Regions from separate parts of the Micromonospora arida genome, predicted to be linked through region 2. Evidence: riboswitches for the same ligand, from Rfam matches in the RefSeq annotation. Region 2 holds a riboswitch; the other holds the start of a gene.
What was found. Region 2 has a riboswitch for cyclic di-AMP ahead of ACFYP0_RS16570 (transglycosylase family protein). Riboswitches for the same ligand answer to the same signal wherever they lie in the genome.
Positions count from the first base shown of each region.

Region 1: another riboswitch for cyclic di-AMP. It lies ahead of ACFYP0_RS32325 (C40 family peptidase); the one in region 2 lies ahead of ACFYP0_RS16570 (transglycosylase family protein).

Region 1 covers NZ_JBIALC010000019.1:70,306-74,250, forward strand. The annotation lists gene ACFYP0_RS32315 (C40 family peptidase) at 1-13, shown strand, start outside; gene ACFYP0_RS32320 (N-acetylmuramoyl-L-alanine amidase) at 69-2,051, opposite strand; cyclic di-AMP (ydaO/yuaA leader) riboswitch at 2,287-2,422, shown strand; gene ACFYP0_RS32325 (C40 family peptidase) at 2,436-3,476, shown strand; gene dcd (dCTP deaminase) at 3,550-3,945, opposite strand, start outside.
Region 2 covers NZ_JBIALC010000004.1:524,099-528,043, forward strand. The annotation lists gene htpG (molecular chaperone HtpG) at 1-134, shown strand, start outside; cyclic di-AMP (ydaO/yuaA leader) riboswitch at 1,164-1,336, shown strand; gene ACFYP0_RS16570 (transglycosylase family protein) at 1,337-2,005, shown strand; gene ACFYP0_RS16575 (hypothetical protein) at 2,100-2,468, opposite strand; gene dinB (DNA polymerase IV) at 2,591-3,778, opposite strand; gene ACFYP0_RS16585 (VOC family protein) at 3,835-3,945, opposite strand, start outside.

The sequences.
Region 1 (3,945 bases), on a different contig from region 2:
CAGACCCGGCTGATCCGCCTCGCGCGACACGACGGTCCCCGGTCACCGACCGGGGGCCGTCGTGGTTCTCAGCGGGGTGCCCCCACCGGGGAGGGCAACAGCTGCACGTCGGCGAGGTCGACGTACATGATCCGGTGGCCGAACTGGATCTGCGCGTACCGGTTCTTGCCGCGAATCACCGTCCAGTCGCCGGGCGAGGAACCGTCGAACGTGCTGGCCCGGTAGTACTCGCCGGCCAGCACCGCGCCGACGGAGTACCGCTGCCCGGCGGCCAGCGTGTACTGGAGCGGCGAGATCGCCTGGTAGGGCACCCCGTCCGGGTACGCGGACTGCTCCGGGTACGCCCGTCCGTAGACCGGAATGGTGGCCTTTCCGGGCTTCGGCGTCGCCACGACGCCGACGGTCCAACTGGCGGTCGGCGCGGACGCCGGGTTGTGGAACCAGGCCCGCTGCCCGAGATACCAGATCGCCGTCCAGTCGCCCTGCCGTCCGGCCAGCGCGTACGTCTGCCCGGCGGACGCCCGGGCCCCGTGATCCGACACCGCCATCGTGTTCGGGCTGCCGTCCGGGCGGAGCGCGATGTCGTTGACCAGCGGCGCGTCCGCGGCCGGTGCGCTGCGCAGCACCACCGCCGAGGAGCCGCGCGGCGCGCAGGGCACGCCCACTGTGACGCAGCCGGTGAACGCCGGCTGGTTGGTGGTGTAGTCCGGGTCGATCCGGACCAGCCCGGTGGCCGGGGTGCCGGTGTCCAGTCGAGGTGCGTGCAGCAGGTCGAAGTAGTGCGTCCAGTCCCAGTACGGGCCCGGATCCCAGTGCATTCCCCGCACGGTCGAGGCGATGGTGCCGGGCACGTTGTCGTGGCCGATGATGTGCTGGCGGTCCAGCGGGATGCCCAGCCGCAGCGCCAGGTGCCGGACCAGCTTCGCCGAGGTCCGGTACATCGCCTCGGTGTACCAGGTGCCCTGCGCCGCGAAGCCCTCGTGTTCCAACCCGATCGACTTCGCGTTGACGTACCAGTTGCCGGCGTGCCAGCCGACGTCCTTGGTCTTCACGTGCTGGGCGATGTGCCCGTCGACCGAGCGCAGCGAGTAGTGCCAGCTCACGTAGGTCGGATCCTGGACGAGTTGCAGGGTCGTGGCCCAACTCGCCTCGGTGTCGTGGATGACGATGTACTCGATCTTCTGCCGCGCGGGCCGGTCGGAGAGGTCGTGGTTGCCGTAGTCCCCGTCGCCGAACGCCTCGTAGGGCGCCGGGATCCACTCGCAGGAGATGGTGCGTGGGCACTCCACCCCGTCCGGGCGGGCCAGGCGGCGCAGGCCCAACCGGTCCAACCAGGAACGCTCGGGCCGTACCACGCGGGCCGGCAGGGTGACACGCTGGCCGTCGTCGGTCACCCGGGCTTCGCCCGCGCCGATGGTGGTGAAGACCTCGTCGGCGAAGGCCGCCGCGGCGTCGGCGCTGTCCGCGCCCGAGTAGCGGGCCACCGCGCCGTACCAGGCCGCCGGGTCGGTGCCCGCGCCGACCGGCGCGCCCAGATCCCTCTGGTACGCGCTCAGCAGCGCGGCCCCACCCCGGATGTTGAGGCCCGCGTCGGTGCGCAGTGCCTCGGGGGTGGCGCCGGTCAGCGTGGCGGCGGCGTCCACGGTCTGCAACGCGGCGATGGACGGCGCGGGTGCCTCGACCGGCCGGGGCGTGGGCACCCGGGCGGAACGGGAGTCGTCGCCGCGTGGGTCCTCGGCGCCGGCGTCGTGGTGGCCGCGCCCGGGTAGGGCGGCCACGTGCCGCGCGTCGGTCAGGTGCATCGGGCCGTAGCCGCCACTGGTGCTCGGTGTGCCGGCGTTGGTGTCCCAACGGGACTCCAGGAAGGAGACGCCGAGCAGCACGACGGCCGGCACGCCGTACTCGGTGGCCGCTGCGGCGTACTGCTGCTGACGGTCGGTGGCGGGCGCGGCGGCGGCCGGGCCGCTGGAGAGCGGCACCGTGGTCGCGGCGGCGACCACGGTGGCGGCGAGCAGCGCGCGCCAGCCGGTCGACAGGGTTGGATGGTGCATCGAACCCCCTAGATTCTCGCGGAGTGAGGTCAGGTCACCATCGCGCCGTCCGGGAGCTCGCGTCAATACCTTTCCATCTATCGAAGCGTGCGGAAAGAATTCTTCACACACGGTCGGTGACCTCGCCCAATCCGTACGGAGTGTCACGGCCGCACGGGTTGCGGATCGGTAACAAGCGTCTCTACTCTGGTCATTCGTCGGCCCGACAGCAGCTCCGCCCAGCCCGGGCGGTAACGGACCGACACCGCCGAGTCGTTTCCGAGCGAACCGGGGACCCAGGTCCCTCGGGGTGAATCCGCAGCCACTGCGGTAGGGCGCCGACTTCCCGCCCGAACCCGTCAGCTAACCCGGTAGGCGGTCAGGAAGAAGGAGTACGGAACCCCGGTGGCACTCCATGCCCCGCGGCCGTCGTCCGAGCGGCCGGCATCAGCCGGCCCGGCCTCGATCGTGCCGCGCCCACGCTGGTCCCGCTTCACCACCGCACTCGCCGCGCTGGCCGGCATCGCCGTCGTCCTGACCGGCAGTGCCACGGCGGCGCACGCCGACCCGTCCGTCGCCGAGATCGAGCGCCAGATCGACGCCGACTGGAACAAGCTCGAACCGATCATCGAACGGCACAACGCCACCCGCACCGACCTCGCCGCAAAGCGGAAGCAGGCCGACGCGCTGGCCGCCCGGATCACTCCGCTGGAGCGCCAGGTCGACGCCGCGATGGACAAGGTCAGCGCCCTGGCCGTACGCGCCTACAAGGGTGAGAACGTCTCGACAGTCAACGCCGTGCTGGGCAGCCGGTCGCCCAGCGAGGTGGTCGGCCAGCTCGAAATGCTCGACCGCTTCGCGCACAACCAGCAGAAGGACGTACGCCAGGTGGCCGACCTGCGCGATCAGCTGGCCGCGCAGAAGGCGCCGCTGGACGAGATGGTGGCCCAGCTGACCCGCACCGAAGCTCAGCTGGCGGCGAAGAAGAAGCAGATCAACGAAGAGATCGACCGCCTGCAGAAGCTGCGCCTCAAGGTGTACGGCAGCGGCGGCGGCGGTCCGCTGCGCCCGGCACCCTGCCCGGGTAGCTACCCCGGCGGCGCCGCGGGCACCGCGGTCAAGTTCGCCTGCGCGCAGATCGGCAAGCCCTACGTCTGGGGTGCCGAGGGCCCGAACTCGTACGACTGCTCCGGTCTGATGCTGGCCGCCTGGGCGAAGGCCGGCGTGTCGCTGCCGCACAACGCCGCCGCGCAGAGCCGGGTCACCAAGAACGTCAGCAAGGGCGACCTGCGCCCCGGCGACCTGGTCTTCTACTACAGCGACATCCACCACGTCGGCATGTACGTCGGCGGCGGCTGGGTGGTGCACGCCTCGCAGGCCGGTCAACCGGTCAAGATGAAGAAGGTCGACGACGGCCCGATCCACAGCTACGGCCGTCCAGGCTGACCTTCCGATGACCGAGGGCCCGTCGCGATCCGTCGCGGCGGGCCCTCGTCGTCTCGGTCCTAACGGCTGAACCTCAGCGGGTGGGCCAGGTGCGCCAGTGCTGCCAGGCGCGGCTGGGTGTCGGCCCCCGCTGGCCCTGGTAGCGCGAGCCGTAGACCACCGAGCCGTACGGGTGCTCGGCCGGCGAGGAGAGCCGGAAGATGCAGAGCTGCCCGATCTTCATGCCCGGCCACAGGGTGATCGGCAGGTTCGCCACGTTCGAGAGTTCCAGTGTCACGTGACCGGAGAAGCCCGGGTCGATGAAGCCGGCGGTGGAGTGCGTGAGCAGCCCGAGCCGGCCCAGGGAGCTCTTGCCCTCCAGTCGGCCGGCGAGCTGGTCACCCAGCGAGATGACCTCCAGTGTCGAGGCGAGGACGAACTCCCCCGGGTGCAGCACGAACGGCTCGCCGTCGGGGACCTCGACCGCCGA
Region 2 (3,945 bases):
GCAGCGACACCGCCGCCCTGACCGAGACCGCCGAGCTGCTCTACGGCCTGGCGGTGCTCGCCGAGGGCGGTGAGCTGACCGACCCGGCCCGCTTCACCCGGACGCTCGCCGACCGGCTGGCCCGCACGCTGTAGCCGTAGGGGGATCGCTCGCCCGCAGCTAACGTGACGCGTCCCGCACGAGAGGGTGGAGTCCGTCGGTGCTCAGGATGGTGCTGCGTACGTCAGCTGCTGTGGTGGCCGTCTGTACGGTGACCGCGTGCGGTACCTCACCGGCTCGTACAGCGGACCGGTCAGCGGGCGAAGCGATCCCCTCCGCGGCGCAGGCGACGGGCTCGGCCACAGCCACGAAGCCGCCCAACCCAGCAGTTCCGGCGACGGGCGGGCCGGGCTACTCCGCGGCGTTGTCCGCACGCCTGGTCGCCACGGACTCGGTGCCGCCAGGATTCACTGTGAAGATTGCGACAGTCATGTCGCCTGATTCTGGGGAGCAACGCTCAGACGCCTGCTCGGGCAGCATGACCCCGCTGTTGTCAGCGAGGCGGCTGACCGGGACTCCGTCAGCGATGGCCGCGGCCACCCTCAGCTATGACGCGGGCCCGGATGACCTGTGGGTGGGGACCGAAGTCCTCAGGACATACGCCGATGACGGTGCACGACGAGCAATGGCCGACCTGCGAACCTTGATCGGCCGTTGTCCCACCGTCGCGTCGTCCAGCCAGGGCGGCAGCCGTCGCTTCGCAGTGGCACCAGGGCCGCGGTTGGGAGATGACAGTCTTCGCGTCAGGTGCAGCGCGACGTACGGTGCTGACACGCTGGAATGCGACAGCGTCCTCGTCCGGATCGGAACCACTCTGGTGGTCATTCAGGAGGAGGGCAACAAACCCGGTGGTGACAGATTCCTGGACCAGCTCGCCGAAGCTGCGCTCCGCAGATATCAGGCGACCGCCTGAATCGAACTGTCAGGCCGGGCTGTGGCCGTGTTCGCCACGCCTGCTGTGCCGACCTGATCGGAAACGGTCCACGATGGTTACTGCACAGACGTCGATCGCCCGCAACCGCTGCGGGACCCGCCCCGCGTGCCCCGGTGAAGAAGTTCACAGGGGGTGGGCGACCGTCACCGACCGTGCCTAACGTCGGTCGGGTTCGCCATTGCGGACACCACGGCCGGCAACGCCAAATCCTGCCCCCGGTCGTCGGAACCCAGTCACCCGGGCAGGAGCGGGGGACCCACACGTTCCTCGGTGCATGTCACCTCGGGGTGAAGCCGCCACCGCGCGGCCGGGCTCCTCGGCCCGAACCCGACAGCTCACCTCGCCGGCGTGGAGGAAGCTCACATGACGTCTGTCTACACCCCCCGTCATCGACGGGTCACCACCCGCCGCCTCGCCGTCGGCACCCTTGCCGTTGGCGCGGTCACCGGCGCCGTCGCCCTCTTCGGGCCGGCCGCCCCGGCGCAGGCCGCCGTCAACTGGGACGCGATCGCCAAGTGCGAGTCCGGCGGCAACTGGAAGATCAACACTGGTAACGGGTACTACGGCGGGCTTCAGTTCTCGCAGAGCACCTGGGCCGGTTACGGCGGCAAGAAGTACGCCGCCCGCGCCGACCTGGCCAGCCGCGGCGAGCAGATCGCCATTGCCGAGAAGGTGCTCGACGGACAGGGCATCGGCGCGTGGCCGACCTGCGGCAAGAAGGGTGGCTCCGCGACCAAGCCCACCGCGAAGCCGTCGACCAGATCCACCGAGAAGTCGACGACGTCGACCGCGAAGCCCACCAAGCCGCAGGAGCGGTCGTCGCGTGGCGAGCAGCCGGCGACCCGTGACCACCAGCGCACCGCGCCGGTGGCGGGCGGCCAGACGTACCTGGTCAAGTCGGGCGACACCCTGTCCGAGATCGCTGCCGACCAGCGGGTGGCCGGCGGCTGGCAGGCCCTGTACGAGGACAACCGGCAGGTGGTCGGCGCAGACCCGGGTCTGATCTTTCCGGGTCAGCGGCTCAGCCTCTGACGGATGACACACGAACGCTCGGCCGGTGACCCGGCCGAGCGTTCGTGTGTGTCGTGCTGTCAGCCCGGGTGCCCGTACCTCGTGCGGGCCGCCGTCACGCCGCCGAGGCGGACGCCTTCGGCCCTCGATGCGACGCTGCCGGGCCGGCGTTCCAGCCCCAGCGGGAGGCTGGCACCGGGGACTCCCCGGGACGGCCCGCGCCCACGTCGTCACTGTCGTCGCCGTCGGTGGTCCTCCCGACCGAGTCGGGCGTGCTGCGGGACAGTCGCAGCGACTGCTCGGCGCCGTTGCGGGCCGCGCACGGCCAGGACTGCCCGGCGCACTGGAGGTTGCGGCACTGGTCCTCGTCGTCCGGCTCGTGTGCGCTCAGCACGTCGATCGCCAACTGCCACAGCAGCGGGTCGGTCACGTCGTGCGGACGCTCGGCGGTGCGACTCGGTCGGTTGCTGGTGTCGTCGGACATGGTGGGCCCCCCTCGTCAGGCTGTACCCCTCAAGGGTCACCCGTCAGCCGCCGGCTAAACCGCCGACCTGCTGTGATGTGTCTCTGATCGCAGCTCGGCCGTGGACGCCGCACGCTTATCGGTCAGTCCGGCAGAAGTGGCATCTCCACGCCCGGCTCCCGGCCGAGCAACACCGCCCGCGTGAGCGCCGCTGATCCGAACCGGTCGCGGACCGCGTCGACCGCAGCGTCCAGATGGGAGCCGGGGTCTGGCTGGAACGGCAGCTCAGGCTGGACCGGGTTGTCGTCGAGGTTGCCCACGGAGACACCGATCAGGGTGATGCCTCGGCGATCGATCTCGGGCAGCGCGGCCCGCAACAACGTCCGCGCGGCGGTGAGTAGCGCCGTCGTGTCGGCGGTCGCCTTACCCACCGTGTGCGAGCGGGTCGCCCGGGTGTAGTCGCCGAAGCGCAGCCGCAACACCACGGTGCGGCCCGACCGCCCGGCCGTCCGCATCCGCCGGCTGACCCGGTCGACCAGCCCGGCGAGGATGGCGTCCAGTTCCGTCGAGGCGTGCGGGCTGCGACTCAGCGCGTGCTGCGCGCCCATCGAACCGCGTCGCCGCCCCACCTGCACCGCCCGGGGGTCGCGATTGTGCGCCAGAGCGTGCAGGTGCCGGCCGGCACCCGCGCCGAGCAGCGACACCAGCGCCGCCTCACCGAGGCGGGCCACCTCCCCGACGGTACGGATCCTGCGTTCGCGCAGCTTGGCGGCCGTGACCGGGCCGACGCCCCAGAGCCGTTCCACCGGCAGCGGGTGCAGGAACGCCAGCTCGGCGTCCGGTGCGACCACCAGGAGGCCGTCCGGTTTCGCCACGCCGCTGGCCACCTTGGCCAGGAACTTCGTGCGGGCCACCCCCACCGTGATCGGCAGGTGGACCCGGTCGCGGACGTCCCGGCGCAGTCGTTCGGCGATCTCGGCCGGTGGCCCGACCAGCCGCCGCAGACCACCCACGTCGAGGAAGGCCTCGTCGATGGAGAGCCCCTCGACCAGCGGTGTGGTCTGCCGGAAGATCTCGAAGACCGCCCGGCTCGCCGCCGTGTACGCCGACATCCGCGGCGGCACGACGATCGCGTCCGGGCACAGCCTTCGCGCCTGCTGGCCGCCCATCGCGCTGCGGACGCCCCGCGCCTTCGCCTCGTAGCTGGCAGCGAGCACCACGCCGCCACCGACGATCACCGGCCGCCCACGCAGGCGCGGGTCGTCACGCTGCTCGACCGACGCGTAGAACGCGTCCAGGTCGGCGTGCAGGATGCTGGCGCCGTGCGACACGTACACATGTTCGCATGGCGTCCGGCGAATGCGGCAGTGAGCTGGGCGAACGCCGATCAGTCGAGGCAGAACTCGTTGCCCTCGGGGTCGGCCATGACGAGATGACCGGCGCCCAACGGGGGAGCGGGCTCGTGCCGACTGAGCCGCTTGGCACCACGCGAGACGAG